DNA from 3 places in the Neorhizobium sp. LjRoot104 genome. Region 2 is predicted to be linked to each of the others. Evidence: predicted binding sites of a transcription regulator. Region 2 holds the regulator's gene; each other region holds the start of a gene.
What was found. Region 2 encodes PhoB, which activates phosphate uptake and scavenging genes when phosphate is short. Its sites were predicted from a motif close to TGTCATNNANCTGTCAT; they were not measured.
Positions count from the first base shown of each region.

Region 1: ppk2 (polyphosphate kinase 2) is a predicted target of PhoB. The motif match lies at 2,544-2,560, and genes of this name have one in related genera.
Region 3: ACSQ8R_RS05130 (esterase-like activity of phytase family protein) is a predicted target of PhoB. The motif match lies at 7,964-7,980, and genes of this name have one in related genera.

Region 1 is NZ_CAXURS020000001.1:3,663,616-3,673,582, forward strand. Features, by position in the region: gene rplS (50S ribosomal protein L19) at 222-767, shown strand; gene ACSQ8R_RS18140 (nuclear transport factor 2 family protein) at 832-1,344, opposite strand; gene ppk2 (polyphosphate kinase 2) at 1,584-2,498, opposite strand; gene leuC (3-isopropylmalate dehydratase large subunit) at 2,822-4,231, shown strand; gene ACSQ8R_RS18155 (L,D-transpeptidase family protein) at 4,396-4,947, opposite strand; gene ACSQ8R_RS18160 (response regulator transcription factor) at 5,192-5,875, shown strand; gene ACSQ8R_RS18165 (cyclic nucleotide-binding domain-containing protein) at 5,945-6,400, shown strand; gene ACSQ8R_RS18170 (exodeoxyribonuclease III) at 6,583-7,386, opposite strand; gene ACSQ8R_RS18175 (outer membrane lipoprotein carrier protein LolA) at 7,498-8,154, opposite strand; gene ACSQ8R_RS18180 (DNA translocase FtsK 4TM domain-containing protein) at 8,229-9,967, opposite strand, start outside.
Region 2 is NZ_CAXURS020000001.1:110,549-120,515, forward strand. Features, by position in the region: gene argF (ornithine carbamoyltransferase) at 66-983, opposite strand; gene ACSQ8R_RS00580 (aspartate aminotransferase family protein) at 1,036-2,232, opposite strand; gene ACSQ8R_RS00585 (GcrA family cell cycle regulator) at 2,641-3,177, shown strand; gene ACSQ8R_RS00590 (PACE efflux transporter) at 3,366-3,803, shown strand; gene phoB (phosphate regulon transcriptional regulator PhoB) at 3,814-4,497, opposite strand; gene phoU (phosphate signaling complex protein PhoU) at 4,528-5,241, opposite strand; gene pstB (phosphate ABC transporter ATP-binding protein PstB) at 5,287-6,102, opposite strand; gene pstA (phosphate ABC transporter permease PstA) at 6,116-7,435, opposite strand; gene pstC (phosphate ABC transporter permease subunit PstC) at 7,432-8,916, opposite strand; gene ACSQ8R_RS00620 (substrate-binding domain-containing protein) at 9,104-9,967, opposite strand, start outside.
Region 3 is NZ_CAXURS020000001.1:994,448-1,004,414, forward strand. Features, by position in the region: gene ggt (gamma-glutamyltransferase) at 1-661, opposite strand, end outside; gene ACSQ8R_RS05100 (GGDEF domain-containing protein) at 728-1,978, opposite strand; gene ACSQ8R_RS05105 (hypothetical protein) at 1,990-2,190, shown strand; gene clpP (ATP-dependent Clp endopeptidase proteolytic subunit ClpP) at 2,354-2,986, shown strand; gene clpX (ATP-dependent Clp protease ATP-binding subunit ClpX) at 3,273-4,550, shown strand; gene lon (endopeptidase La) at 4,954-7,374, shown strand; gene hupB (DNA-binding protein HupB) at 7,575-7,850, shown strand; gene ACSQ8R_RS05130 (esterase-like activity of phytase family protein) at 8,029-9,967, shown strand, end outside.

The sequences.
Region 1 (9,967 bases), 3.6 Mb from region 2:
AAGGCGGCAATAGCAGGCTTTTCGTCATAAAATCGCAATCGACGGGATGACAAACCCAAGTCTTTCGTGTATTGGCCCAGCCGGAAATGGGAAATATCCCGTCGACCAGCAACAAAGAATGGCGAATTCGCTCTGCCGAAAAGGCAAATCCCCAAGGCTTGGACCAAAGGGATATACGCTGAGCGCTCTGGCTGTTTCAGAAGAACCAAAGGTTTGAGACGATGAATATCATCCAGGAATTGGAAGCCGAACAGGCCGCCAAGATTGCAGCCAAGCGCACGCTTCCGGAATTCTCCGCCGGCGACACGCTCCGCGTCAACGTGAAGGTTACCGAAGGCAACCGCACCCGCGTACAGGCTTATGAAGGCGTCTGCATCGCCCGTTCCGGCGGCGGCATCAACGAAAGCTTCACCGTTCGCAAGATCTCCTACGGCGAAGGCGTCGAGCGCGTATTCCCGGTCTATTCGCCGATGGTCGAAAGCGTCGAAGTCGTTCGCCGCGGTAAGGTCCGTCGCGCCAAGCTCTATTACCTGCGCGATCGTCGCGGCAAGTCGGCTCGTATCGTTGAAGACACCGGCGTTCGCGCCCGCAAGCTGAACGACGCCGAGCGTCAGGCCGTTGCCGAGGAAAAGGCACGGATCGAAGCCGAGAAGGTTGCAGCAGCCCAGGCTCTCGCCGCCGAAAAGGCAGCAGCAGAAGCCGCTGAAGCAAAGGCCGCAGCAGAAGCTGCCGAAGCCGCCAAGGCCGCTGAAGCTTCTGCCGAATAAGCTTTTCATATAGAATGCAAAAAGGCGGTCCGTGGGCCGCCTTTTTTGTTGCGCGATACCGGGTCTAATTCCTGACGGCCGAATCCCAGTGCTCATCCGCCTTGCCGTTGACGATACGCCATGTGTCGTACCAGGTGGTGGTATAGCTCTTCGAGGGATCGCGAGGATCTTTCATTTCGCGCACCGTCCCGACGGTCACCAGATCGCCTTCCGCTGTAACAAAGGCGACCGGTGTTTTTATCTTGTCGGGAACGGGGCTCGGCTTCCGCTTCAGGACGTCGATGAAATAGCGCACCACCCCCTCGCGCCCCGACGCGGCATTCGGGTTGTGCTGGATGTAGCGTTCAGTGAGATACCGATCGGCCTTGTCCCAGTGATTGGCTTCCAGCAGGTCACGGACGATGCCGTAGACAACCTGCTTGTTTGCATGCAGCTTGGGGTCCGTGCTGGTGAAAAGCGCGTCTTTGTCCGGGGCTGCCATCACCGGTTCCTGTGCCCGCAACGGCGCGGTAAGCGTGCCCATCGCGGCCCCGAGCAGGACCAAACCCAGAGCGGCATGTTTCAAGACTCGTATCATCGACGTTCTCCCAAGCGTTTTGATCTGGCTTGTAAAAGTCATAGGAGAAACGCCAGCGAGGCGTAAGGAGGCAGTTTTGCCGCCATTGGTTCCGCGTAGGGAACCAATGGCGGCAACCTCCGGTCAGACGGAGATCGCCCGTCTCGCCGCCAACGTTCGGCCGAGGATGATGACGACGATATTCGATCGTCACCTATATCCACCTGCTATTGACGATCGGAGCGCACACGCAGGGAAATTCAATAGACTTCCGGAACGTACATGTCCGCCGGCACCGGATGACGGATGTAATCGTCGTTCCGAACGCGGCCCGGCAGGTCGATCTGCTCCTTCGGCACGGTCTCGTAAGGCACCTGGGCGAGAAGATGAGAAATCATGTTGAGCCGCGCCTTTTTCTTGTCGACGGCCTGCACCACCCACCACGGCGCTTCCGGAATGTGGGTGCGCTGGAGCATTTCCTCCTTGGCCTTGGTATATTCTTCCCAGTGGACGCGGCTTTCGAGGTCCATCGGCGACAGCTTCCACTGTTTCAGCGGGTCGTGGATGCGCATCTTGAAGCGGAATTCCTGCTCCTCGTCGGTGATCGAGAACCAGTACTTGACGAGGATGATACCGGAACGGACCAGCATGCGTTCGAATTCCGGCACCGAGCGGAAGAACTCCTCCAGCTCGTCCTTGGTGCAGAAGCCCATGACGCGCTCGACGCCGGCGCGGTTGTACCAGGACCGGTCGAACAGCACCATTTCGCCGGCGGTCGGCAGATGCGGCACGTAACGCTGGAAATACCACTGGCTGCGCTCGCGCTCGGTCGGCGCGGGAAGGGCGACCGTGCGGCAGACGCGCGGGTTGAGACGTTGGGTAACGCGCTTGATGGCGCCGCCCTTGCCGGCGGAATCACGACCTTCGAACAGCACGACCATCTTCAGCTTCTTGTACTGCACCCAGTCCTGCAGCCGGACGAGCTCGTGCTGGAGGCGGAAGAGTTCGCGGAAATAGATCCGGCGGTCGATCGTCGCCTCGGCGGGCTCGGACATGCCCTCGGCGACCAGCTCGTCGAGCCGGTCCTCTTCCATCTGCATTTCCAGCTCTTCATCGAAGCTGTCGGCGATCTCCTCCTTGATGCGGCTGAGCTGGTCTTGCATCGGTTCGGACATGGTGAGCATTCCTCCGTTATGGAAACTGAGATCAACCACGTTTCCGCGAAAGCTTTATGACAGAGATGCGACAGATTTTCTGAGAAGCAATTCGATTGCCGATTTCTGCAGAAACTGCTATTGCAGCGGCCATGGGATCGAAATTCGGATGCCTCGCGAACCATATCGTCGTGCTGCAGGACCACAAGCGTCTGCCGGCACGGTTTTTCGCGCGGGTATCCGGGGCGCTTTGCGACCGACTTAGCTGACCTTCCTCAGCTTGAGGCAGCCCCGTGCTGCCGGATACCCATTTCCTGTTTCAGTCAGCTTTACGGACAGCAGCCATGAGCGCACCTCGCACCCTTTACGACAAGATCTGGGACGACCACGTCGTTTCCGAGGATGAAAACCACACCTGTCTTCTCTACATCGACCGTCACCTCGTTCACGAAGTGACGTCGCCGCAGGCGTTCGAAGGCCTGCGCATCGCCGGCCGCAAGGTCCGCGCGCCGGAAAAGACGCTCGCCGTTGTCGACCACAACGTGCCGACGACCCTCGACCGCTACGAAGGCATCAAGAACGAGGAAAGCCGCATCCAGGTGGAAGCGCTTGCCCAGAACGCCTATGATTTCGGCGTCGAATATTATTCCGAAAAAGACGTCCGCCAGGGCATCGTCCACATCGTCGGTCCGGAACAGGGCTTTACTCTGCCGGGCATGACCATCGTCTGTGGTGACAGCCACACGTCGACGCACGGCGCCTTCGGTGCCTTGGCGCACGGTATCGGCACGTCCGAGGTCGAGCACGTGCTCGCCACCCAGACGCTGGTGCAGAAGAAGGCGAAGAACATGCTGGTTCGCGTCGACGGCCAGCTGCCGCCCGGCGTCACCGCCAAGGACATCATCCTTGCGATCATCGGCGAAATCGGCACTGCCGGCGGCACCGGCCATGTCATCGAGTTCGCCGGCGAAGCGATCCGCGCGCTCTCCATGGAAGGCCGCATGACGGTCTGCAACATGACGATCGAGGGCGGCGCCCGCGCCGGCCTGATCGCTCCCGACGAAAAGACCTTCGAATATATCAAGGGCAAGCCGCGCGCCCCGCAGGGCAAGGCCTGGGACATGGCGCTCGACTACTGGAAGACGCTGCAGACCGACGAAGGCGCGCATTTCGACAAGGTCGTGGTGCTCGACGCCGCCAACCTGCCGCCGATCGTCTCCTGGGGTTCCTCGCCGGAAGACGTGATCTCGGTTGAGGGTTCGGTTCCGAACCCGGACGACATCCAGGACGAGACCAAGCGCACCTCGAAATGGCGTGCGCTGGACTATATGGGCCTGAAGCCGCACACCAAGATCACCGATATCGCCATCGACCGCGTCTTCATCGGTTCCTGCACCAACGGCCGAATCGAAGACCTGCGCGCCGCGGCCAAGGTGGTCGAAGGCCGCACCGTCGCCTCCACCGTCTCGGCCATGGTCGTGCCGGGCTCCGGCATCGTCAAGGAACAGGCGGAAGCCGAAGGTCTCGACAAGATCTTCAAGGCCGCCGGTTTCGAATGGCGCGAGCCGGGCTGCTCGATGTGCCTCGCAATGAACGACGACCGCCTGAAGCCGGGCGAGCGCTGCGCCTCCACCTCGAACCGCAATTTCGAGGGCCGCCAGGGCTACAAGGGCCGCACCCATCTCGTCTCGCCGGCCATGGCCGCCGCAGCCGCGATCGCCGGCCATTTCGTCGATATCCGCGAGTGGAAGTAATCCGCTTGGGGGATCTGAAGACGCTCTGTCTTCGCCGTCATGCTCGGGCCTGTCCCGAGCATCTGCGACGACGAGATTGGTCGAGACGGCTTGGCTCCTTGGGACAAGCCCAAGGATGACGGAAAATGCCCGGCCTTCGCGCCGGGCATTTTCGTTTCCGGAGGCTACCCGAGCACCCTCACCACCGTCCCCTTCCGCATGAAGCGGATCAGCCGCTTCATATCCTGCAAACTGACGGCGATGCAGCCGGCGGTCGGCTGGTAGCCCGGCTTGATGAGGTGGAAGAAGATCGCCGAACCGCGATTGCGGATGCGAGACGTGATGTTCCAGTCAAGCACGAGACAGATGTCGTAGAGCCCGTCGGCCCGCATCATTTCCTCATGGCTTGGCCGAAAAGGCGCTTTGACGGGACGATTGTAGGAAGGGTGATCCGGCTGGTCACACCACAACATGTCTTTTCGGATGCGCGTGATCAAAAGCGCCGTCGGCGGCAGGCTGGCGCGGTCCCCGCGCACATAGCCATGGAGCAGCCGCATCGCCGCGATCGGGGTCGCGCCATCGCCTTCCCGCTTGAACGGCGTGGTTCCGGAACGCCCGAGTGCCGCCTGCACGGTGATGCCGCCGAAGGAGACGATCGCCCGCCGGCGGTCGCGCGGCGCGGTCCGGACGGTGACCACTGCCGTCTTTTTGTGATTTCCCTCGCGAAAACGTTGCATTTCTCTCACAAGGTTTTGCTTTGAATATGATTTCGTTTGAATTCATAGCACACTAAAGCGCCGCGCATCCTCCGGATGCGCAAACGACGCTTTAGCATATTGAATCAAAGCATCGTACTTTCTGAAAATCGATTCCGATTTTTGGGTCGATGCTGTAGGGATTTAGATCGAGGAGCCCTAAATGCGCTTCGATTGACTGCAATGACGGTCAGAACGCAAACGGCGATACGAAAGGCAAGAACGCATGGCAGCGCGCACGATACTCCTGGTGGACGACGACGACGATCTGCGTGAGACGCTCGTCGAGCAGTTGTCGTTCTACGACGAGTTCGCAATTCTCCAGGAAGCGAATGCCGCCAAGGCGCTGAACACCGCCAAGAGCGCCCAGATCGACCTGTTGATCATGGATGTCGGCCTGCCGGACATGGACGGCCGCGAGGCGGTGAAACTGCTGCGCAAGAACGGCTTCAAGGCGCCGATCATCATGCTGACCGGCCACGACACCGATTCCGACACCATTCTCGGGCTGGAAGCCGGCGCCAACGACTATGTGACCAAGCCGTTCCGGTTCGCCGTGCTGCTCGCCCGCATCCGCGCCCAGCTTCGCCAGTACGAACAGAGCGAGGACGCCACCTTCACCGTCGGCCCCTATCTCTTCAAGCCGAGCCAGAAGCTGCTGACAACCGAGGACGGCAAGAAGATCCGCCTGACGGAGAAGGAGGCGGCGATCATCCGCTACCTCTATCGCGCCGGCCAGAAGGTGGTGACCCGCGACGTGCTGCTGGAGGAGGTCTGGGGTTATAATTCCGGCGTCACCACGCATACGCTGGAAACCCATGTCTACCGCCTTCGGCAGAAGATCGAGCGCGACCCGTCGAGCGCCGAAATCCTGGTCACCGAAAACGGCGGCTACAAGATCGTACCCTAAGCAATTCCAGGAAAAGTGTGCTGCGGTTTTCCGTCCGGAATTGCGGCAAGCAGAGAAACTAGAGCCCTCATGTCGCTGACCGAAGATATCCGCCTGCTCTCCCAGGTTCCGCTGTTCCGGGACATGAACGACGACCAGCTGCGTCTCGTCGCCTTCGGCGCCGAGCGGCGGCAGGTGACGACCGGCCAGCAATTGTTCCGGGAAAGATCCCCGGCCGAATCGGCCTTCATAGTTGCCAGGGGCCGTTTCGAGCTGCTGATGGCGGACCGGGGCGGCGAGATGAAGGTCGAAGCGACCGTCGGTCCGGGCACGCTGCTGTCGGAACTGGCGCTCGTCACCATGGTGGAACGCAAGTTCACGGCCGTCGCAATCGAGGACTCCGAGGCCCTGAAGATCAGCCGTGCGCTGTTCCACCGCCTGCTGGAGGAATATCCGCAGGTCGGCCGGGTGATCGAAAGCCGCATCCGCGACAATATCGCGAGCCTAGCCAAGGCGGCGGCGGCGATGCAGGATCGGTTCGCCTGATTGGGGCTTTCTGCTCGTAGCCGCCCCTCATCCGCCTGCCGGCACCTTCTCCCCGCACGCGGGGCGAAGGACATGTGCCGCACTCTCCGTCCCGTTGATCCGTTTCGTGGGGCACGTCCCCTCTCCCCGCAAGCGGGGAGAGGGCTAGGGTGAGGGGCAGACGCAGACGCGTCCCTTCGATGTCAGAACTTGAACACCGCCGTCACCGGCACGTGGTCAGAAGGCTGGTTCCATCCTCGGGCTTCCTTCAGCACGTCGATGCGGTCGAGGAACGGCCCGAGGTCGGGCGATGACCAGATATGGTCGAGCCGTCGGCCCTTATTCGCCGCTTCCCAGTCCTTGGCGCGGTAGCTCCACCAGGTGTAGATCTTTTCCGGCTCCGGCGTGTATTGGCGCATCAGGTCGAGCCAGCCGCCCTTGGCAATGATCTCCTTCATGCCCTCGGTCTCGATGGGCGTGTGGCTGACGATCTTCAGGAGCTGCTTGTGCGACCAGACGTCGTGCTCCAGCGGCGCGATGTTGAGATCGCCGACGAGGATCGACGAGATGCCCGGCATGCCGTCCGCCTTCAGCGCCTTCATCTCCTCGACGAAATCAAGCTTGTGGCCGAATTTCGGGTTGATCGTCCGGTCCGGCTCGTCGCCGCCGGCCGGCACGTAGAAATTATGCAGGCGGATGCGCCGCGAGCCGCGCTCGAAGATCGCCGAGATATGCCGGGCATCGCCGACATTGCAAAAATTCTGGCGATGGTCTTCGAGAAGCGGCACCTTCGAGGCGATGGCGACGCCGTGATAGCCCTTCTGGCCATGGATGATGATGTGCTGGTAACCGAGGTCCTTCAGCGGCTGCAGCGGGAATTCAGGCTCCTGGCACTTGATTTCCTGAAGGCAGAGGATGTCCGGCTTGTGGCGGACGAGGAACTGCTGGACGATCGGCATGCGCAGCCGCACGGAGTTGATATTCCAGGTTGTGATCGAAAATGTCATGATATCCCTCGGGCTTCTCCCGCGAGGTTTAGGAAATTTTGGGGTCACTGAGAAGCGAAAAGGGCCGCGCAACCAAGCGCAGCCCCCTATTCATTTCAGGCCCTGCCGAGGTCAGCCCTTGCGGACGTCCTCGTAAGGGATGGTGAACACCTTTTCGTCGAGGTTCACGCCGTTCTGGACATTGTAGATCATCACCGACGTATCCTTGTTCTGGGCGTCGGTTATCGTCCATTGGCGCAGGTCGTAGGTCTTGGAATCGAACATCATGGTGATAGTCGAATCGCCGAACACCGTCTTGTTGCCGAGCACGATCGTGGTGAGATCGGACTCTTCCTTGACGTCGCGGACCATCTGGTTGCCGAGATCGATGCGGCTGGCGAGCAGCAGGCTGAGTGGCGTCTTGGAGAGCGGATAGATATCCCAGGTCTTCAGCTTCATGTTGCCGACAACGACGTTCTTGCCGTCGGCGATGACGCGGATCGGTGACGGATCCTCGAAGTTGAAGCGCAGCTTGCCGGGGCGCTCGATGAAGAATTTTCCGCCGGTCTGTTCGCCGCGCGGGCCGAACTGCACGAATTCGCCCATCATCGTTTTCACCGAGGAGAAATGATCGGCTATCTTCTGCGCCGCCGCCCCGCCCGCACTCTGGGCAAAGCCGAGGTTCGGCGCGAAGGCCGCCGCTGCCAGGCCCGCAAGCCCGAGCGAAAACTGCCGGCGGCCGAGCGCGCCGGAAGCGATGTTTGAAAGGATAGTCTTTTCTTTTTCCATTCTGGTCTCCTTTCGTTACTCCTCCGCACCAAAGGCGGCGGCTTGATGGCCGGCCCCTGGCGATCACGAAAGCCTTACCGTTCGAGGATATCGCCCTCGGTCGGCACCAGGATCTCGCGTTTGCCGGCATGGTTGGCCGGCCCGATCAGCCCTTCCTGCTCCATCCGCTCGATCAGCGAGGCGGCACGGTTGTAGCCGATGCCGAGACGGCGCTGGACATAGGACGTCGACGCCTTGCCGTCCCGCAGCACGATCGCCACCGCCTGGTCGTAGGGGTCGTCCGACTCCGCGAGGTTGGACATGCCGGCCGGGCCGGCACCGTCGCCATCCTCGTCGTCGTCGGCCGTGATCGCATCGAGATATTGGGGTTGCCCCTGAGTTTTCAAGTAGGCGACGATGTCTTCCACTTCCGTATCGGAAACGAAAGGTCCGTGGACACGCTGGATGCGGCCGCCGCCGGCCATGTAGAGCATGTCGCCCATGCCGAGCAGCTGTTCGGCGCCCTGTTCGCCGAGGATCGTGCGGCTGTCGATCTTCGAGGTCACCTGGAAGGAGATGCGGGTCGGGAAGTTCGCCTTGATCGTACCGGTGATGACGTCGACCGAGGGACGCTGCGTCGCCATGATCACATGGATACCGGCCGCACGTGCCATCTGCGCCAGGCGCTGCACGGCGCCTTCGATATCCTTGCCGGCGACCATCATCAGGTCGGCCATTTCGTCGATGATCACCACGATATAGGGGATCGGCTGGAGATCGAATTCCTCCGTCTCGTACATCGCCTCGCCGGTATGGCGGTCGAAGCCGGTCTGGACGGTGCGGGTCAGGACCTCGCCCTTTTCGAGCGCCTGCTCGACGCGACTGTTGAAGCCGTCGATATTGCGTACGCCGATCTTCGACATCTTCTTGTAGCGCTCTTCCATCTCGCGGACGGTCCACTTGAGCGCGACGACGGCCTTTTTCGGGTCGGTGACCACGGGCGACAGCAGGTGCGGAATGCCGTCGTAGACGGAGAGTTCGAGCATTTTCGGATCGATCATGATCAGGCGGCACTTCTCCGGCGTATAGCGGTAGAGAAGCGACAGGATCATGGTGTTGATGGCGACCGATTTACCCGAACCGGTGGTACCGGCGACCAGCAGATGCGGCATCTTGGCAAGGTCTGCGACGACGGGCTCGCCGCCGATCGTCTTGCCGAGCGCCATGGCGAGCTTCGCCTTGCTGCCTTCGAAATCCTTGCTGCCGATCATTTCGCGCAGGTAGACCGTCTCGCGGGTGCGGTTCGGCAGTTCGATGCCGATCGCGTTGCGGCCGGGAACGACGGCGACGCGGGCGGCGATCGCGCTCATCGAACGGGCAATGTCGTCCGCAAGGCCGATGACGCGCGACGACTTGATGCCCGGCGCCGGCTCGAGTTCGTAAAGCGTGACGACCGGACCGGGGCGGACATGGATGATCTCGCCCTTGACGCCGAAATCCTCGAGCACGCCCTCAAGCAGCCGCGCATTCTGCTCCAGCGCATCAGCGGACAGCGAGGCGTCGCGGGCGACGGCCTTCGGTTCGTTCAGCAGATGGACGGAGGGAAGCTGGAAGCCATCCGGCGCGATGAACGAGCCCTGGGCTTCGCGGGCAACACGGGCGCTCGGCTTCGGCGGCGCGGCCGAAGCCGCCACGCGCTGCTGGACACGGACGCCGTTGACGGTCTGCGGTGCGCGCGAGGCGACGAATGGCGCATCGTCGTCCTCGTCGTCATCGGCAAGGATGCCCGCCGGACGCGGCGGCATGTCGTCCCGGTCGAACGACGGGTCGTAAT
Region 2 (9,967 bases):
CGGGGCGGAAATCAAGGTTCGACTACTGCCGCCGGCTCTCCGCACCCGCGCGGGGAAGTTTGCGCTCAGACCGCGCCGAAGCACCAGGCGAGAATGGATTTCTGCGCGTGCAGGCGGTTTTCGGCCTCGTCGAAGACCACCGACTGCGGGCCGTCGATCACCTCGTCGGTGACCTCCTCGCCGCGATGGGCCGGCAGGCAGTGCATGAACAGTGCATCCTTGTCGGCCCGCTTCATCAGGTCGGCATTGACCTGGAACGGCTGGAAGACGTTGTGGCCGCGCGCCTTGTGCTCCTGGTTCATCGACACCCAGGTGTCGGTGACGATGCAATCGGCGCCGGCAACCGCCTTTTCGGCGTCGTGGCAAAGCATGATGTTGCCGCCGTTGTTGCGCGCCCAGTTCAGGAACTTGTCGGCGGGCTCCGAACCCATCGGCACCGCCATGTTCATGCGATAGCCGAAACGGGCGGCACCTTCCACGAAGGAATGCAGCACGTTGTTGCCGTCGCCGGTCCAGGCGATCGTCTTGCCGGCGATCGGCCCGCGATGTTCCTCGAATGTCATGATGTCGGCCATGATCTGGCAGGGATGCGTGTCGTCCGTCAGGGCGTTGATGACCGGCACGGTGGCGTGTTCGGCCAATTCCAGCATGCGGGCGTGATCCGTGGTACGGATCATGATGGCATCGACATACCGCGACAGAACCTTGGCGGTATCGCCGATCGTCTCGGCACGACCGAGCTGCATTTCGGTGCCTGACAGAAACAACGTTTCGCCGCCGAGTTGGCGCATGCCGACATCGAAGGATACGCGGGTGCGGGTGGAGGGCTTTTCGAAGATCATCGCCAGCATCTTGCCGGCGAGCGGCTTTTCCGCCGTGCCGGCCTTGGTCGCCTGCTTGCGGATCTTCGCGTCGTCGAGGATGACCCTGAGATCAGCCGCGGAAACAGCGGAAAGATCGAGAAAATGCTTGGGAGATGCCATGTGATGTTCCCTGTGAAGCGGGAAACCTGCAACGGCGTCCCGCTTTGCCCGCTCAGGCCGATTTCTTCATCTCGGAAGCGGAAAGCTTTTCCGCCGCCCTCTCGATGCGGGCAAGCCCTTCGCGGGCTTCCTCCGCCGTGACTGTGAGCGGTGGCAGGAGACGCACCACGTTGTCGCCGGCCGGAATGGCCAGCATGTGTTCGCCGCGTATGGCAGCAACCAAGTCGCCCGCGGGCACCTTCGCCTTCACGCCGAGCAGCAGGCCTTCGCCGCGAACGTCCTCGATGACATTGGGGAAGCGGTCCTTCAGGCTCGCGAGCCCCTGGCGCAAGACCAAGGCGACGTCACGGACGTTTTCCAGGAAGCCATCGCCCAGGATCACGTCGAGCACCGCATTGCCGGCCGCCGTGGCGAGCGGATTGCCTCCGTAGGTCGTGCCATGGGTGCCAGCGGTCATGCCGGACGCGGCGTCCGCCGTGGCAAGGCAGGCACCGAGCGGGAAACCGCCGCCGATGCCCTTGGCAAGCGCCATGATGTCGGGCGTCACGCCCGCCCATTCATAGGCAAACAGCCTGCCGGAACGGCCGACGCCGGTCTGGACTTCGTCGAAGACCAGCAGCAGGCCGTTGTCGTCGCAGATCTGGCGCAGCGCCTGGAGGAATTCCTTCGGAACCGGCCGCACGCCTCCCTCTCCCTGGATCGGCTCGATCAGTATGGCCGCGGTTGCATCGGTGATCGCAGCCTTCAGGGCATCGATATCGCCGAACGGCACCTGATCGAAGCCTTGGACCTTCGGGCCGAAGCCTTCGAGATATTTCGCCTGGCCGCCGGCAGCGATGGTCGCCAACGTACGGCCGTGGAAGGCGCCTTCGAAGGTAATGATGTGGAAGCGCTCCGGATGCCCCTTCACGAACTGATAGCGGCGCGCCGTCTTGATGGCGCATTCCAGGGCCTCGGCGCCGGAATTGGTGAAGAACACCTTGTCCGCGAAAGAATTGTCGGCGAGACGACGCGCCAGCTTCTCCTGGCCGGGCTGTTCGAAGAGGTTGGACGTATGCCACACCTTGTCGGCTTGCGCCTTCAGCGCACCAACGAGATGCGGATGGCCGTGACCGAGCGAATTGACCGCGACGCCGGAACCAAAATCGAGATATCGCTCCCCACTTTCCGTCACAAGCCATACGCCCTCGCCGCGCTCGAAACGCAGCGGAGTCCGGGCAAACGTGTCGAAAAGCGCGGCTTCAGCCATGGCGACATCACTCCTCTAGGCAGTCCAGAAAGGCCCATGGAACGGGCCGAAAAAATCAAAAATGCCGCCCACTGGGCGGCGGGGGCACTATCGGGGTTTAGGCCGTCAATGTCAACAAAGCTCGGCGTTTTGGGCAAGCCAAGGCGGGAAAGCGACAGGCGTCGGCCTATGTGACAAAAATGACTCTCCCGGACAGCAAGTTGGGGAAAACCACGAAATCGATTCCCGCAGATTCCCCCGACTCTTGCCACGGAGTCAGCCTCACACTAGGTTAAAGATCAATTACTAGACTGCATGCGGCGGAACTAGTCACCTCAAGCATAGATATAGTGGGTGCTGCGAAATGAATTTCGCAGCAAAGGTGGAAGGATTCTGCATGCCAGCAACGTTCAAAGGCGGAGAACGGGCATGAACTGGACAGACGAGCGTGTCGAGAAGCTCAAAAGATTATGGTCGGAGGGCCTCAGCGCCAGCCAGATCGCAGCGCAACTTGGAGGCGTGAGCCGAAATGCCGTGATCGGCAAGGTGCATCGTCTCAGCCTGCCGGGCCGGGCGAAAGCCGGCGGCACGGTTGCGACCAGCCGTTCATCGACGGCCAAGCGCACGACGTCGGCGCCGCGGGCTCCAAACTACGCATCGCGCGTCGCGACCCGGACCGTTACCCGCGCCGTCGGTGCGACGATGGTCAAGGAAGAGGTCGAAATCGAACCCTATCAGGAGATGGAGTATCGTCCCGCCTCCAACGTGGTGGTGCCGATTTCCCGTCGTCTCGCATTGACGGAACTGACCGAGCGCACCTGCAAGTGGCCGGTCGGCGATCCGCTCAAGGAAGACTTCCACTTCTGCGGCTGTGAATCCCCGGATGCGTCGCCTTATTGCGGCTATCACGCAAAACTCGCCTACCAGCCGGTCAACGAGCGCCGCAAGGTTGCCGCTCGGGTCTGAGCGGCGGCGCGACACGAGGACAAGATCGAAAGCGGGCGCGAGGCCCGCTTTTTTGTTGCGCATGGCAGACATGTCGGCCAGGCCTTGCTCCGGATCGGCATTGCGCCTATTTGACGGAGCAGCGAGGACGACCTCCCCCATTCGGGCAAAAACTCCGGGACGACCCGGAACGCACCCAGGAGGTCATCATGCGCTCGACACGCGACCGTATCCGCCATGCCATCAGCTTCGAACTGATCGGGCTCGCTCTCATCACGCCGCTCGGCGCTATCGCCTTCGGCATGCCGGCTGCCGACATCGGCGTGGTCGGCATCGGCAGCGCGACGATCGCCACCGGCTGGAACTATCTTTACAATCTCGGCTTCGACCATCTGATGCAGCGCTTCACCGGCACCACGCAGAAAAACACCGCGATACGCGTGGCGCATGCGGTGCTGTTCGAACTTGGTCTGCTGATCGCGCTTCTGCCGCTGATCGCCTGGTATCTCGGCGTCAGCATCCTCCATGCGCTGATGATGGATGTGTCTTTCGCGGTCTTCTACGTGGTCTACGCCTTCGTCTTCAACTGGGCCTATGACCGGATCTTTCCGCTGCCGGAATGGCAGCGGCAGACCCGGGCGGCCTGAAAGCCGCCTCTCAGGATTCCATCGAGTAACCCGCGCCGCGGACGGTGCGGATGACATCCTGCATGTTGGAGAAGTTGAGCGCCTTCCTGAGGCGCCCGACATGGACGTCGACGGTACGCTCGTCGACATAGATGTCATGCCCCCAGACGCCGTCCAGGAGCTGCGACCGTGAGAACACACGGCCGGGCGAGGCCATCAGGAATTCCAGAAGGCGGAATTCGGTCGGGCCGAGGCGCACTTCACGGCTCTTGCGGTGAACGCGATGGGTTTCCCGATCGAGTTCGATATCGCCGCAGCGGAGCACGCTGGAGAGCACTTCGGGACGGGCGCGGCGCAGCATCGCCTTGACGCGGGCCATCAGTTCCGGCGTCGAGAAAGGCTTCACCACATAGTCGTCGGCGCCGGTGGCGAGGCCGCGAACACGTTCGCTCTCCTCGCCGCGGGCCGTCAGCATGATGATCGGCAGGCGCTCCGTTTCCGAGCGCATGCGCAGCCGGCGGCAGAGTTCGATGCCGGAAACGCCGGGCAGCATCCAGTCGAGTATCAGAAGATCCGGCGTACGCTCCTGAAGCCGGATCTCGGCTTCATCCCCCCGCAGGATCGTCTCGACCTCATAACCTTCCGCTTCGAGATTGTAGCGAAGAAGCACGCTGAGTGCTTCTTCATCCTCCACCACAGCGATTTTAGGCAGCATTTCGGCTCTGCTCCGTCAGCATTCCATCATTTATTCGGTAATCGCGCCGAGCGTGTTCGACGAGTCGTCCTTCGGGCGATCGCCTTCCGGCTGGGCGCCGGTGGTCATGTAGTAGATGGTTTCGGCGATGTTGGTGGCGTGGTCGCCGATACGCTCGATGTTCTTGGCGCAGAACAGCAGGTGCGTGCAGGTGGTGATGTTGCGCGGATCCTCCATCATGTAGGTGAGGAGTTCGCGGAACAGCGACGTGTACATCGCGTCGATTTCCTCGTCGCGGATGCGGATCGCCTCGGCCTTTTCCGCCGAGCGCGTCGCGTAGACGTCGAGGACGTCCTTGAGCTGCACGAGGGCGAGATCGGAGAGATGTTCGAGGCCGCGGGCGAGCTTGCGCGGAACGCCGGTGCCCTGAACCGCGATGACGCGCTTGGCGGTGTTCTTGCCAAGGTCGCCGACGCGCTCCAGATCGGACGCGATGCGCAGCGAACCGACGATCTCGCGAAGGTCGGCTGCCACGGGCTGGCGGCGTGCGATCGTGACGATCGCCTTGTCGCCGATCTCGCGTTCGGCGTGATCGAGGATCACGTCGTCGGAGATGACCTTCTGGGCCAGGGCAGCGTCGGAATTGACCAGCGCGCGCACGGCGTCCGAGCACATCTGCTCGGCGAGGCCGCCCATTTCGGAGATGCGGCGGCTCAGGTATTTCAGTTCGTCGTCATAAGCCGACAGGATATGGGTCGATGCCATCTTCTCGTCCTCAAAATTGATTTTCAGGCGGCGCGGTCGGCTGGATCAGCCGAAACGGCCCATGATGTAATCCTGCGTGCGCTGGTCGTCGGGATTGGTGAACATCTTGTCGGTGTCGTTCTCCTCGACGAGCTGGCCGAGGTGGAACATGGCGGTGCGCTGCGAAACGCGGGCAGCCTGCTGCATCGAATGCGTCACGATGACGATCGTGTAGTTGGCGCGCAGTTCATGGATGAGTTCTTCAACCTTGGCGGTCGCGATCGGGTCGAGAGCCGAGCACGGTTCGTCCATGAGGATGACTTCCGGCGACACGGCGATCGCGCGGGCGATGCACAGACGTTGCTGCTGGCCGCCGGAAAGGCCGGTGCCGGATTCATGCAGTCGATCCTTGACTTCGCCCCAGAGGCCGGCGCGCTGCAGGCTCGCCTCGACGATCTGGTCCATGTCGGCCTTGTTCTTGGAAAGGCCGTGGATGCGCGGACCGTAGGAGATGTTCTCGTAGATGGTCTTCGGGAACGGGTTCGGTTTCTGGAAAACCATGCCGACGCGAGCGCGAAGTTCCACGACGTCGATGTTCTGGTCGTAGATATCGTCCGAGTCGAGGGTGATCTTGCCGGTAACGCGGCAATTCTCGATCGTGTCGTTCATCCGGTTGAGGCAGCGCAGGAAAGTGGACTTGCCGCAGCCGGAAGGGCCGATGAGAGCTGTCACCGTGTTTTCGCGAACGTTGAGGTTCACGTCGAAAAGCGCACGCTTTTCGCCGTAATAGACGGAAACGTCCTTGCCGATCATCTTGTGAGAAGCATCACTCATCTTTTGGTCCAGCGCCTTTTCAACTGCCGATTCTGACATCATGTTCATTGTCATACTCCTTCTACCAGCGCCGCTCGAAGCGACGCCGCAAGAGAATTGCGCCAACATTCATTAGGATGAGGAACAGGAGCAGGATGATGATTGCTCCCGAGGTGCGTTCGACGAACGCGCGTTCCGCTTCGTTCGCCCACATATAGATCTGTACCGGCAGCGCCGTCGAAGGATCGAGCGGCGTCGTCGGATAGTTGGCGACGAAGGCCACCATGCCGATCAGGAGCAGCGGTGCGGTTTCGCCGAGTGCGTGTGCGAGGCCGATGATCGTGCCGGTCAGGATGCCGGGCATCGCGAGCGGCAGGACATGGTGGAAGATCGTCTGCATCTTCGAAGCGCCGAGGCCGAGGGCGGCCGCACGGATCGACGGCGGCACGGCCTTCAGCGCCGCGCGGGTGGCGATGATGATCGTCGGCAGCGTCATGAGGGTAAGTACCAGGCCACCGACGAAGGAGGCCGAGCGCGGCAGGCCCACGAAGTTGACGAAGACCGCCAAGCCAAGCAGACCGTAAACGATCGAGGGAACGGCCGCGAGATTGTTGATGTTCACCTCGATCAGGTCGGTGAACTTGTTCTTCGGGGCGAATTCCTCAAGATAGATCGAGGCGGCGACGCCGATCGGCAGCGACAGGACGAGCACGATCAGCATCATGTAGAACGAGCCGATCAGCGCGACGCCGACGCCGGCCGCTTCCGGACGGCTCGATGCGCCGTTGACGAAAATGCCGCCGTTGAAGTGCTTGGCAAGCGCCCCGCTGTCGGAGAGCTGCTTCATCCAGCCGAGCTGCTGGTCGTTGACCTTGCGGTTCTCCTGGCCGACGTCGAGGTCGATCTGGCCCTTGTAGGCCGAGTCGATGTCGCCGGAGGCAAGCAGTGTCACCGTATGCGTCGTGCCGATGATCGCCGGATTGGCGACCACCAGGTCGCGCAGCTGGACGCGGACGCCGTCCGACAGCATCTGGCCGATGGCGCGGGCCGCGACACGGTCGTCGACGCTGACGTTGAGCAGCTTGGCGAGAGCGTTGCGGGCGACGATCGGATAGTTCGCCGTCATCAGCTTCTGTGGATTGGTGGCACGTTCGTTCTGCGGATCGATGATCTGCTGCGAGAACTCGACCGGCATGGTGATCATGGTCTGCTGGAAGGCGGTGTAACCCTTGGAGACAACCGACCACAGCAGAAGCATCAGGAAGATGATGCCGAAGGAAAGCGCGGCGATGCCGTAGGCACGGAAGCGGCGCTCGGCGGCGTAACGGCGCTTGATGCCGATATCGCGACGGACGGACTTGGCCTTGGGGATGCCGGCGGCGGGAGAAACCACATCGGTCATTCGTACTGCTCCCGGTATTTGCGCACGATGTAGAGCGCGTAGATGTTGAGGCAAAGCGTGATGGCGAAAAGCGTGATGCCCAGCGCGAAGGCAACCAGGGTCTGCGGCGAGGTGAACTCAAGGTCGCCCGTCAGCTGGTTGACGATCTTGACGGTCACGGTCGTCATCGGCTCGAAGGGGTTGATCTGCAGCCGGGCGGCGACACCGGCCGCAAGCACGACGATCATGGTTTCGCCGACGGCGCGCGATGCTGTCATCAGAAGCGCGCCGACGATGCCTGGAAGAGCAGCCGGCAGCACGACCTTCTTGATGGTTTCCGAACGGGTGGCGCCGAGGCCGAGCGAACCGTCACGCAGGGCACGCGGCACTGCGGTGATGATGTCGTCCGACAGCGAGGAGACGTAGGGGATCAGCATGATGCCCATGACGAAACCGGCCGTCAGAACGCTCTGTGCCTGGATGAAGTTGGCATAGTCGCCGGTGACGAGACCGTTCAGTTGCGAAGAAATGTCGCGAAGGAACGGGCCGACGGTGGTCAATGCGAAGAAGCCGTAGACGATGGTCGGAATGCCGGCGAGCACTTCGAGCAGCGGCTTGGCGACCGAGCGGACTTTCGGCGAGGCATATTCGGCCATGTAGATTGCCGAGAAAAGGCCGATCGGAACCGCGAAGAGCATCGCGACGAAACCGATATAGAGCGTGCCGAGCAGCAGCGGAATAAGCCCGAACTGACCTTCGGAGCCACCCGAACCGGCAGCCGCAAAACGCGGATCCCATACCGTGCCGAAGAAGAATTCCCAGGCCGGAATGGCGGTGAAGAAGTGGGCCGCTTCGGTCAGCATCGATGCGACGATTCCGACCGTGGTCAGTATGGCGATCGAGGAGGCCACGACGAGACTTCCGAGAACGACTTTTTCCACCCGATTGCGAGCGCGGAAGCGCGGCGCGATCTGGCGATGGGCTAGGAAGGCGCCGCCAAAGGATGCCCCCAGGACGACGATCGTCATGAGGATACGGCTGACGAAGGTCATCCTGTTCAGATCGGCAGCGGCCTTGACCATGAAAGGCTGCGGATCGCCCGCAAGCGGAACGCCCTTGGCACCAAGCGCGGTACGCAGCTCCACCGGATTGTTCTCGACGCGGGCAATCTCGTCGCCGGTCAATGCATTCATTCCTCGGGCGATCGAGGTAATCATGCCGTAGCTCAGGCCTTGCTCGGCCTGCGATTGGGTTTTCACCTCTTCGGGAAACGCACCGCGCACCGACGAGCTGATATACATGGGGCTGGCGATCAGCCAGACAAAGAGAATGACAGCGGCCGGCAAGATCGCCCAGACAGCGACAAAAGAACCGTAATATCCAGGCCGCGAATGAAGTCTGGAGGAAATTCCTCCGACCAGTGCCATCGCGTGCCGGGCACCGGTGACGTAACCGGCTAGGCCGATTATTGCCAAAATCAATAATATTAGTGATGTGTTCATCATAATCCCCCGGCGTACCGCCTGCGGCGGCAACCCATCACCGCCCAGCTCCGTTCATCGGAACCGATCGCATTCGCCGTCGCGCCTTGAGCAATACCATCGCCGCAAAGCCGACGATCCACACCGATGCAAGAGCTTTCGGCGGGAAGAGAAAACGGCGCCGCCAAAAGCGGCGCCGGTCTTTCGATTACATCGTCTTGCCGGCGGTGAAGTCCTTGCGGGCCTGTTCGCGCTGTGCGTCCGGGGCGGCAACCAGGCCATACTCGACGAGCGGCGAGTCAGGGCCGACCATATCGTCGGAGAGGAAGAACTCGACGTATTCCTTGAGGCCGGGGACGACGCCCAGATGAGCCTTCTTCACGTAGAAGAACAGCGGACGGGAAACGGGGTAGGTGCCGTCAGCGATTGTGGCCGCGGTCGGCTTGATGCCGCGCACGGTCGCGACCTTCAGCTTGTCGGCGTTGTTTTCATAGAAAGCGAGGCCGAATACGCCAACGCCGGTCTTGTTGGCGGCGATACGAGCGAGAGTCTCGGTGTAGTCGCCGTCGATGTCCACAGCAACGCCGTCCTTGCGGACAGCGACGCAAGCCTTGCCCTGGGCAGCCTTGTCAGCGATTTCCTTGGAGATGACGTCGGTCGCGCCGGAATCCTTGCAGCCTGCGGCAAGAACGTTCAGTTCGAAAACTTCGCGGGTGCCGTGCTTTTCGCCCGGGATGTAGGCTGCGATCGGACCCTTCGGAAGCGTGGGGTTGATCTCCGACCAGTTCTTGTAGGGGTTGGCGACGAGCTTGCCGTCAACGACGACCTGAGCGGCAAGAGCCTTGTAGATATCCTTCGGCTCGAGCTTCATCTCGCCGTTGCTGCTGGCAGTGGCGAAGACGATGCCGTCGTAACCGATGCGAATTTCCTGGATGTCGGTCACGCCGGCGGCCTTGCAGGCTTCGGCTTCAGACTTGTTGATCGCGCGGGAAGCATTTGCAATGTCGATCGTGGCTTCGCCGACGCCCTTGCAGAACTCCTTGAGGCCAGCGCCGGTGCCGCCCGACTCGAC
Region 3 (9,967 bases), 880 kb from region 2:
CGTAGAAATAACCGCGCGGACCATCGTATTTCTTCAGCCGGTCGCCCTCGGCGGCAATCAGCGAAGCCAGGCGGGGAGAGACCTGGAAGCCGTCGGCGGCGAGCTTCTCCGCGCGTTGGAACAGGCTCGCCCAGTCGGCCTTGCCGTAGCGCTTGTGGACCTCGGCGAGGAGACGCACCGTGCCCGGCGTGCCCACCGAGCGGCCGCCGACCACTGCGTCCATGAATTTCAACGGCTGGCCCTGCGCGTCGAGGAAGAGTTTTGGCGTTGCCTCCATCGGTGCCGTCTCGCGGCCGTCGAAGGTGGTGAGCTTGCCGGTGGCCGCATCGTAGTAGACGAGGAAGGAACCGCCGCCGAGGCCGGAGCTCTGCGGCTCGACGAGGCCGAGCACGGTCTGCACGGCGATCAGGGCGTCGATCGCATTGCCGCCGCTGGCGATTACGTCCCGTCCGGCCTCGGCCGCCAGCGGATTGGCGGCGGCGACCATGAAGTTTTTGGTCTCGACGCGCTTGGCCGAGGTGAACCCGGTCGCCCGTTCCGGGGCAACCGTATCGGACGCCTGCTGCGCAAGGGTTGCATCCGCCGAAAGCATCAGGACGGAAAGCGCCGAGGAAAGAAAAATGCCCCCGAAAAGTCTGATCCCCAAAAATCCAGCCCGCATGACGCACCCTCCGCGTTTATCCCTGCGGACGAATGTGGGTTTCAGGACGAAGAGAACAAGAGGATGTCAGCGCTTGCCGAGCGAAGCGATGCGTTTCAGGGCGGCGACCTGACGGCTGGCGCGCACGTCCGTCGGGGCTTCGTCCTCGCCCTGCCGGTCGACGGCCGGAACGATCGAGGCTTCCGCGCCGGTGTCGATCGCGGTGCGGTCGCGGCCGCTATCCTTGGCGGTGTAGAGCGCACGGTCGGCGGAGCTGAGCAACAGGTCGAGGTCGGCGGTTTCGGCGGCAGCCAGCGCGATGCCGGCGCTGACGGTGACCGTGATGCTGTGTTCGCCGGCGACGATGGTCTGTCGCTTCAGCGTCAGGCGGATCGCTTCGGCGATACTCGCGGCCTCGATCATGTCGGCGACGCGCAGGATGGAGGCGAATTCCTCGCCGCCCATGCGGCCGAAGAAGCCGCGCCCGCGCATCGAGGTCTGGCCGACCTGCGAAAAGGCGACCAGCACCGAATCGCCGGCCTGATGGCCGCAGCGGTCGTTGATCTGTTTGAAGTTGTCGAGGTCGAAATGCAGGAGCGCGATCAGCGGCTTCTCCTCGCTGTCGAGCTTCTTCAGGGCATGGAACTGGTCGATCAGGCCGCGCCGGTTGAGAACGCCGGTGAGGGGATCGGTGACGGCTAGCGCCTTGAGTTTCTGTTCCGAGCGCTCGGTCAGCAATTTGGCGCCGGTCATGATGCTGGCGACGAAGCAGATTGCCGCCGGGAACAGCAGCCAGGGGGATTGTGGCGCCGTGCCGAATGATTTTGCCTCGCCGGTAACCGCCAGAACCGCGACCACGCCGTTGGCCAGAAACTGAATGCCGAGGAATGCGGCAAGCGTCCGTCGGGTTATCTTCGAGGTACCGTCGTTGCTGAGGAGAATGGTGATCATGATCGCATGGCCGACCATGGTCGCGCCGTTGTGAAGGGCGACCCGGTTGGCGAAGTTCTCGCGGATCGGGTAAAGGAACATGCCCGCTACCCAGAGAAGCGCCGGGATGGCGATGTAGGCTTCGACGGGCTTTCGGTCGAATTGCAGGAGGCCGGCGATCCACATGCCGACGCCGGCGAGCACCGCCGTGTTGGCGATCTCGATGGAGATGAAATCGGGGATATCGCCGCGCATCGTGACCAGTATGACGCCGATCCCGTGCAGCGCGAAACCACCGCCCCAGCTCAGATAAAAGCGGTCTCGCTCGAAATACCAGCGGGAGCAAAGGAGGACGGCAAGCGTCAACGCCTCCGCCGCCCAGATCATCAGACCCGTTAAAATATCCACCCGAAACTCCAATGCTCGACGTCGAGCGCGCACAGCATGACATGCAGTCTTTAAGACGACGTTGCATCGAAACGCGGAAAATCCCGGGTCTGGCCGGTCGCGGCGGGGGTTTTCGAGACGGTATTCACACCTGCTTTACCCTGATCGCGCAAAAAACTGTGCCATCAGGCAAAATGGCGCGCCTGCCGGCTGTGGCCGAGCAGGAATCGTAATAGCGGTCAGCCTCGCGCATCCCCGGGCAGTTAAGGATATCGGATGCTCCGTCTTGAAGTACCGGGCGTTGACACTCTATGTAGGGATGACCCATTCCATTTGATTCCGGAGCGCCTTTCTGCCTTCGGCCAGGGATCAAGAGAAGCTTGACAAAGGACGGACATGAGAAATCCAGTTGATACCGCAATGGCCTTGGTGCCGATGGTCGTCGAACAGACCAACCGCGGTGAGCGCTCCTACGATATCTATTCGCGCCTTCTGAAAGAGCGCATCATCTTCCTGACGGGCCCCGTCGAAGACTATATGGCGTCGCTGATCTGCGCCCAGCTTCTCTTCCTCGAGGCGGAAAACCCCAAGAAGGAAATCGCCCTCTACATCAATTCGCCCGGCGGCGTCGTGACCGCCGGCATGGCGATCTACGATACGATGCAGTTCATCAAGCCGGCGGTTTCGACGCTCTGCATCGGTCAGGCCGCTTCCATGGGCTCGCTGCTCCTGTGCGCCGGCGAGAAGGGCATGCGCTTCGCGACCCCGAACTCGCGCATCATGGTTCACCAGCCCTCCGGCGGCTTCCAGGGCCAGGCGTCCGATATCGAACGCCATGCCCGTGACATATTGAAGATGAAAAGACGTCTTAACGAGGTCTACGTGAAGCATACGGGACGCACGTTGGAGGAAGTCGAAAAGACCCTCGACCGCGACCACTTCATGACGGCCGACGAAGCCCAGGATTGGGGCGTCATCGACAAGATCCTGACATCGCGTCAGGAAATGGAAGGTGGCTCCGGAGACTGAGTCTGATGGCGCAACCCGTGCACCTCACCCCGATGTGAGCAAAAAGGGGTTTCAAGTCGCACGGAAAGCGCTATTAGTACTTATTAATGCTGTGTTGAACTTTTGTGACATAGCATTCGTTTCTTAGGGGTTTCGTTGCCGCTGATCCGGCATGATGTGCGCAGGATCGGTAGAGTACCCCTTGAGGCAAGGCAGGCGCGCAAGGCCCGTCAGGGGCGCGCCGGCAAGCGGTAGAGTGGACCGCGCCCGTTTTGACGTGAGTGCGGAGTGCTGGAAGGAAAGTGATATGAGCAAAGTCAGCGGCAGCAACGGCGGCGACTCCAAGAATACCCTGTATTGCTCTTTCTGCGGAAAGAGCCAGCACGAAGTCCGGAAGCTGATTGCCGGGCCGACCGTATTCATCTGCGATGAATGCGTCGAATTGTGCATGGACATCATCCGCGAAGAGAACAAGACCTCGATGGTCAAGTCCCGCGACGGCGTGCCAACGCCTCAGGACATCATCAAGGTCCTCGATGAATATGTCATCGGCCAGAAGCAGGCCAAGCGCATCCTGTCGGTGGCGGTGCATAACCACTACAAGCGCCTGGCGCACGCCTCCAAGGGCGGCGATGTCGAGCTTGCGAAGTCGAACATCATGCTGGTCGGCCCGACCGGCTGCGGCAAGACCTATCTTGCCCAGACGCTCGCCCGCATCATCGACGTTCCCTTCACGATGGCCGATGCCACGACGCTGACCGAAGCCGGCTATGTCGGCGAGGACGTCGAAAACATCATCCTGAAGCTCCTGCAGGCTGCGGATTACAATGTCGAACGCGCCCAGCGCGGCATCGTCTATATCGACGAAGTCGACAAGATCTCCCGCAAGTCCGACAACCCGTCGATCACCCGCGACGTGTCGGGCGAGGGCGTGCAGCAGGCGCTCCTGAAGATCATGGAAGGCACGGTTGCCTCGGTACCGCCGCAGGGCGGCCGCAAGCATCCGCAGCAGGAATTCCTGCAGGTCGACACGACGAACATCCTGTTCATCTGCGGCGGCGCCTTCGCAGGCCTCGACAAGATCATTTCGGCCCGCGGCGAAAAGACCTCGATCGGCTTTGGCGCCTCCGTCAAGTCGGCGGAAGACCGTCGCGTCGGCGAAGTGCTGCGCGAACTGGAGCCGGAAGACCTGGTCAAGTTCGGCCTCATTCCGGAATTCATCGGTCGTCTGCCGGTTCTGGCGACCCTCGAAGACCTCGACGAGGACGCGCTCATCCAGATCCTCTCCGAGCCGAAGAACGCGCTGATCAAGCAGTATCAGCGCCTGTTCGAAATGGAGGATGTCGATCTGACCTTCCACGAGGATGCGCTCCGCGAGATCGCCAAGCGGGCCATCACCCGCAAGACCGGCGCCCGCGGCCTGCGCTCGATCATGGAGAAGATCCTTCTCGACACCATGTTCGAACTGCCGACGCTCGAAGGCGTGCGCGAAGTGGTCATTTCGGACGACGTCGTGCGTGGAAACGCCCGTCCGCTCTACATCTATGCCGACCGGCAGGATGAAAAGGCGAACGTTTCGGCGTGATACGCTCGATCCGGACGACACCGTGAAGAGGCCCTGTCGGGGCCTCTTTTTTATGTCAGTGGACAGCCTTGCCTATTTTGATTTTTCCACCATTTTTGCCTCGCGAAGAATTGCACCATATTCGTCTTGCATTAGAGACGGTGCGGGAAGATCATCGATACTTGGACTGCTTCGCCTGCAGGTGATCGCAGGTGGCATCCTGGTCAGTCGCGTCCCGTGTCCTTTGGCGTTCCGCGTGGCGTAGTGTGCGCACGCTTTGTAATACCTCTGTCACAATCCCATGCGGCGGCGGCCTTGCAAGGCTTGAAATCAAATTTCAAAAACTCCACTTTGGGCGAGAGTGAAGTGCCCGGGTGATTTGCCCGGGACGTATCCCGGAAACGGGACGATGAAAGGAAATGAAATGACGAATTCAACGTCTGCAGCACCCGGCGGTGAAACCTATCCGGTCCTGCCGTTGCGCGACATTGTGGTCTTTCCGCATATGATCGTGCCTTTGTTCGTCGGACGGGAGAAGTCTATTCGCGCGCTCGAAGAGGTGATGGGTTCGGACAAGCAGATCATGCTGGTCACCCAGATCAATGCCGGCGACGACGATCCCGAACCCTCGGCAATCTACAAGGTCGGTACCGTCGCCAACGTACTGCAGCTCCTGAAGCTGCCGGACGGCACAGTCAAGGTTCTGGTCGAAGGCCGCTCGCGCGCCAAGATCGACGGCTATACCGATCGCGAAGAGTTCTACGAAGCGACTGCCAGCGTTCTTGCCGAACCCGACGAGGATGCGGTCGAGGTCGAAGCCCTGTCGCGCTCCGTGGTTTCCGAATTTGAAAACTACGTGAAGCTCAACAAGAAGATCTCGCCGGAAGTGGTGGGCGCCGCAAGCCAGATCGAGGACTATTCGAAGCTGGCCGATACGGTTGCGTCGCATCTGTCGATCAAGATCACCGAAAAGCAGGAAATGCTGGAAACGGTTTCCGTCAAGCTGCGCCTCGAAAAGGCGCTCGGCTTCATGGAAGGCGAGATCTCGGTTCTGCAGGTCGAGAAGCGAATCCGCTCGCGTGTAAAGCGCCAGATGGAGAAGACCCAGCGCGAGTATTACCTCAACGAACAGATGAAGGCGATCCAGAAGGAGCTCGGCGACGGCGAGGAAGGCCGCGACGAGATGGCCGAACTGGAAGAGCGCATCTCCAAGACCAAGCTGTCCAAGGAAGCCCGCGAAAAGGCCGATGCGGAGCTGAAGAAGCTCAAGCAGATGAGCCCGATGTCGGCGGAAGCCACCGTCGTGCGCAACTATCTCGACTGGCTGCTCGGCATTCCGTGGGGCAAGAAGTCGAAGATCAAGGCCGACCTCAACAATGCCGAGAAGATCCTCGAAGCGGATCACTTCGGCCTCGACAAGGTCAAGGAACGCATCGTCGAATATCTCGCCGTGCAGGCCCGCGCCACCAAGATCAAGGGTCCGATCCTGTGCCTCGTCGGCCCTCCGGGCGTCGGCAAGACCTCGCTCGCCCAGTCGATCGCCAAGGCGACCGGCCGCGAATACGTGCGCATGGCGCTCGGCGGCGTCCGTGACGAAGCTGAAATCCGCGGTCACCGCCGCACCTATATCGGCTCGATGCCCGGCAAGGTCATCCAGTCGATGAAGAAGGCCAAGAAGTCCAACCCGCTCTTCCTGCTCGACGAAATCGACAAGATGGGCATGGATTTCCGCGGCGACCCGTCTTCGGCCCTGCTCGAAGTGCTGGATCCGGCGCAGAACTCGACCTTCATGGACCACTACCTGGAAGTCGAATACGACCTGTCCGACGTGATGTTCATCACCACGGCGAACACGCTGAACATCCCGGCACCGCTGATGGACCGCATGGAAATCATCCGCATCGCCGGTTACACCGAGGATGAGAAGCGCGAGATCGCCAAGCGTCACCTTCTGCCGAAGGCGATCAAGGAACATGCCCTGCAGCCGAACGAATTCTCGGTCACCGACGATGCCCTGATGGCGATCAGCCAGCAGTACACCCGGGAAGCCGGTGTTCGCAGCTACGAGCGTGAGCTGATGAAGCTCGCCCGCAAGGCGGTCACCGAGATCATCAAGGGCAAGACCAAGTCGGTTGCGATCACCGCGGCCAACATTTCCGACTATCTCGGCGTTCCGCGCTTCCGCCACGGCGAAGCCGAGGGCGAGGATCAGGTCGGCGTGGTCACGGGTCTCGCTTGGACGGAAGTCGGCGGCGAGCTGCTGACGATCGAAGGCGTGATGATGCCGGGCAAGGGCCGCATGACGGTCACCGGCAACCTCAAGGAAGTCATGAAGGAATCCATCTCGGCGGCGGCGTCCTATGTCCGCAGCAGAGCCGTGGATTTCGGCATCGAACCGCCGCGCTTCGACAAGTCGGACATCCACGTCCACGTTCCCGAAGGGGCAACCCCGAAGGATGGCCCGTCCGCCGGTGTCGGCATGGCAACCGCGATCGTCTCGATCATGACCGGTATTCCGGTCCGCAAGGACGTGGCGATGACGGGTGAGATCACCCTTCGCGGCCGCGTGCTGCCGATCGGCGGCCTCAAGGAAAAACTGCTTGCCGCCCTTCGCGGCAACATCAAGACCGTTCTGATCCCGGAAGAAAATGCCAAGGATCTGGCCGAGATTCCGGACAACGTGAAGAACAACATGGAAATCATTCCGGTTTCCCGGATGGGCGAGGTGATCCGTCACGCGCTCGTCCGTCAGCCGGAAGCGATCGAATGGGATGGCACGGTGGAAACACCGCTGATCACCACGGTCGATGGGGTTGACGACGCAGGTATGCCCGTAGCGCACTGATCGTCAGCCTTTTGGTTATGCCAAATTGGCACCAGCAATGAAAAAAGCCGGCACAACGCCGGCTTTTTTTGTGAAAAATAACGCGTACCCCTTGTTTTTCAGGCGATTGCGGAGCTTTTGGGTTGCCACGGGCGGGCTCCTGACTATTGTCTGCCCCGGTTACATGAGTCGTTCCAAAACCGTTTGAAAGGGGTGGAAACATGAATAAGAATGAGTTGGTATCCGCAGTGGCCGAGAAGGCCGGCCTCTCCAAGGCTGATGCCGCATCCGCTGTAGACGCCGTTTTTGAGACCGTACAGGCTGAACTGAAGAAGGGCGGCGATATCCGCCTTGCCGGTTTCGGCAGCTTCTCCGTTTCCCGTCGCGAAGCGTCCAAGGGTCGTAATCCCTCGACCGGCGCCGAAGTCGACATCCCGGCACGTAACGTGCCGAAGTTCTCGGCCGGCAAGGGCCTGAAGGACGCAGTCAACAGCTAACGCGCTGCCTTCTTGGCATCCTGTTACAGTCTCGCTTTTGAAAAGGCCCGGGTTTCCCGGGCCTTTTTTACGAGCCGCTAATCTCCGTCCACCACGGGCCTGGATGCGAAAACTGTCATCCGCCTGTCACGACTGTGGCTCACAAGCCACCTGTGTTTCATGGACAGGAGGGCTTCCCATGACGTTTTCACTTCGTGCCGCGTTGACCGCAGCACTTCTTGCCTCGGTCGCCGTCCCGGCGAGCGCGGAACAGGTTTTCAACCGCATCGCATCCTTCCCGGTCGCCGGCAACATGCCTGCCGGCAAGGACAAGCTGAGCACCAGCTCGGCCGAAATCGTCACCGCCAGCGAAGACGGCATGACGCTCATCTATTCCGACAGCCCTCTCGGCGCGATCGGTTTCATCGACATCACCGATCCGAAGGCCCCGAAGGCGCTCGGCGCCGTCACCTTCAAGGGTGAGCCGACCTCGGTTGCGGCAGTCGGCAAGAAGGTTCTCGCCGCCGTCAACACCGGCGAAAGCAAGCAGAAGCCGACCGGCATGCTTGCCGTCGTCGATATCGCGACGAAGAAGGTCGACCTGACCTGCGATCTCGGCGGCCAGCCGGACTCGATCGCCGTCTCGAAGGACAAGACCTTCGCCGCGATCGCCATCGAGAACGAGCGCGACGAGGACGTCAACGATGGCGCCCTCCCGCAGATGCCGGCCGGCGACCTGGTGATCGTCTCCCTGAAGGACGGCTCGGCCGACTGCGCCTCGATCAAGCACGTCACGCTGACCGGTCTTGCCGGGATCGCGCCGGAAGATCCGGAGCCTGAATTCGTCGCCATCAACGACAAGGGCGAAATCGCCCTGACGCTGCAGGAAAACAACGAGATCGTCATCATCGACGGCAAGACCGGCCAGGTCACCGGCCACTTCTCCGCCGGTAAGGCCGATCTCGAAGGCATCGACAACAAGACCGACGGCCAGCTGTCCTTCACCGGCAAGGCTTCGGGCGCGCTGCGCGAGCCTGACGCCGTCAAGTGGCTCGACAACAACCGCCTCGTCGTCGCCAATGAAGGCGACTGGAAGGGCGGTTCGCGCGGCTTCACCATCTTCGACCGCACCGGCAAGGTTCTCTACGAATCAGGCGCCTCGCTGGAGCGCGCGGTTGCCCGCCTCGGCCATTTCCCGGAAAAGCGCGCGCGCTCGAAGGGTATCGAAGTCGAAGGCATGGAAGTCGCGACCTTCAACGGCCAGCAATACATCTTCCTGCTCGCCGAGCGCGCTTCGGTCGCCGCCGTCTACAAGGATAGCGGCGCCGAGCCGCAGCTCATGCAGATCCTGCCCTCGGGCATTTCGCCGGAAGGCGCCGTCGCCATTCCAGGCCGCAATCTCTTCGCCACCGCCAATGAAGTCGATCTCGGCAAGGACGGCGGCGCCCGTTCGCATGTCATGATCTACGCGTTGGAAGAAGGCGTGGCCAATTATCCGAAGCTCGTTTCCAAGGACGTCGATGGCAACGTGCTCGGCTGGGGCGCGCTCTCCGGTCTGGTCGGCGATGCCCAGAAGGACGGCATTCTCTATGCCGTCAGCGACTCGGTTTACAACATGCAGCCGTCGATCTTCACCATCGACACCTCCAGGACGCCGGCCGAGATCACCGGTGTCCTGCGCATCACCCGCGATGGCCAACCGGCCCAGAAGCTCGACATCGAGGGCATCACGCTCGATGGCAAGGGCGGTTTCTGGCTGGCGTCGGAAGGTGACTCGGCCAAGCTGACCGGTCACGGCCTCTACAATGTCAATGCCAAGGGCGAGATCAAGGCCGAGATCGGCCTGCCCGCGGACCTGCTGGCCGGCGAGACCCGCTTCGGTTTCGAAGGCGTGACGACGGTTGGGTCAGGTGACGACATGGTTCTGTGGATGGCGATGCAGCGCGAGTGGAAGGACGACCCGAAGGGCACCGTCAAGCTCGTCTCCTACAAGCCGAAGTCCAAGGAATGGGGCGCCGTGCGTTACCCGCTCGAAAAGACCGAAAGCGGCTGGGTCGGCCTTTCCGAAATCACCGCCCGCGGCGAGTATGTCTACATCGTCGAGCGCGACAACCTGATCGGCGACGCCGCCAGGCTGA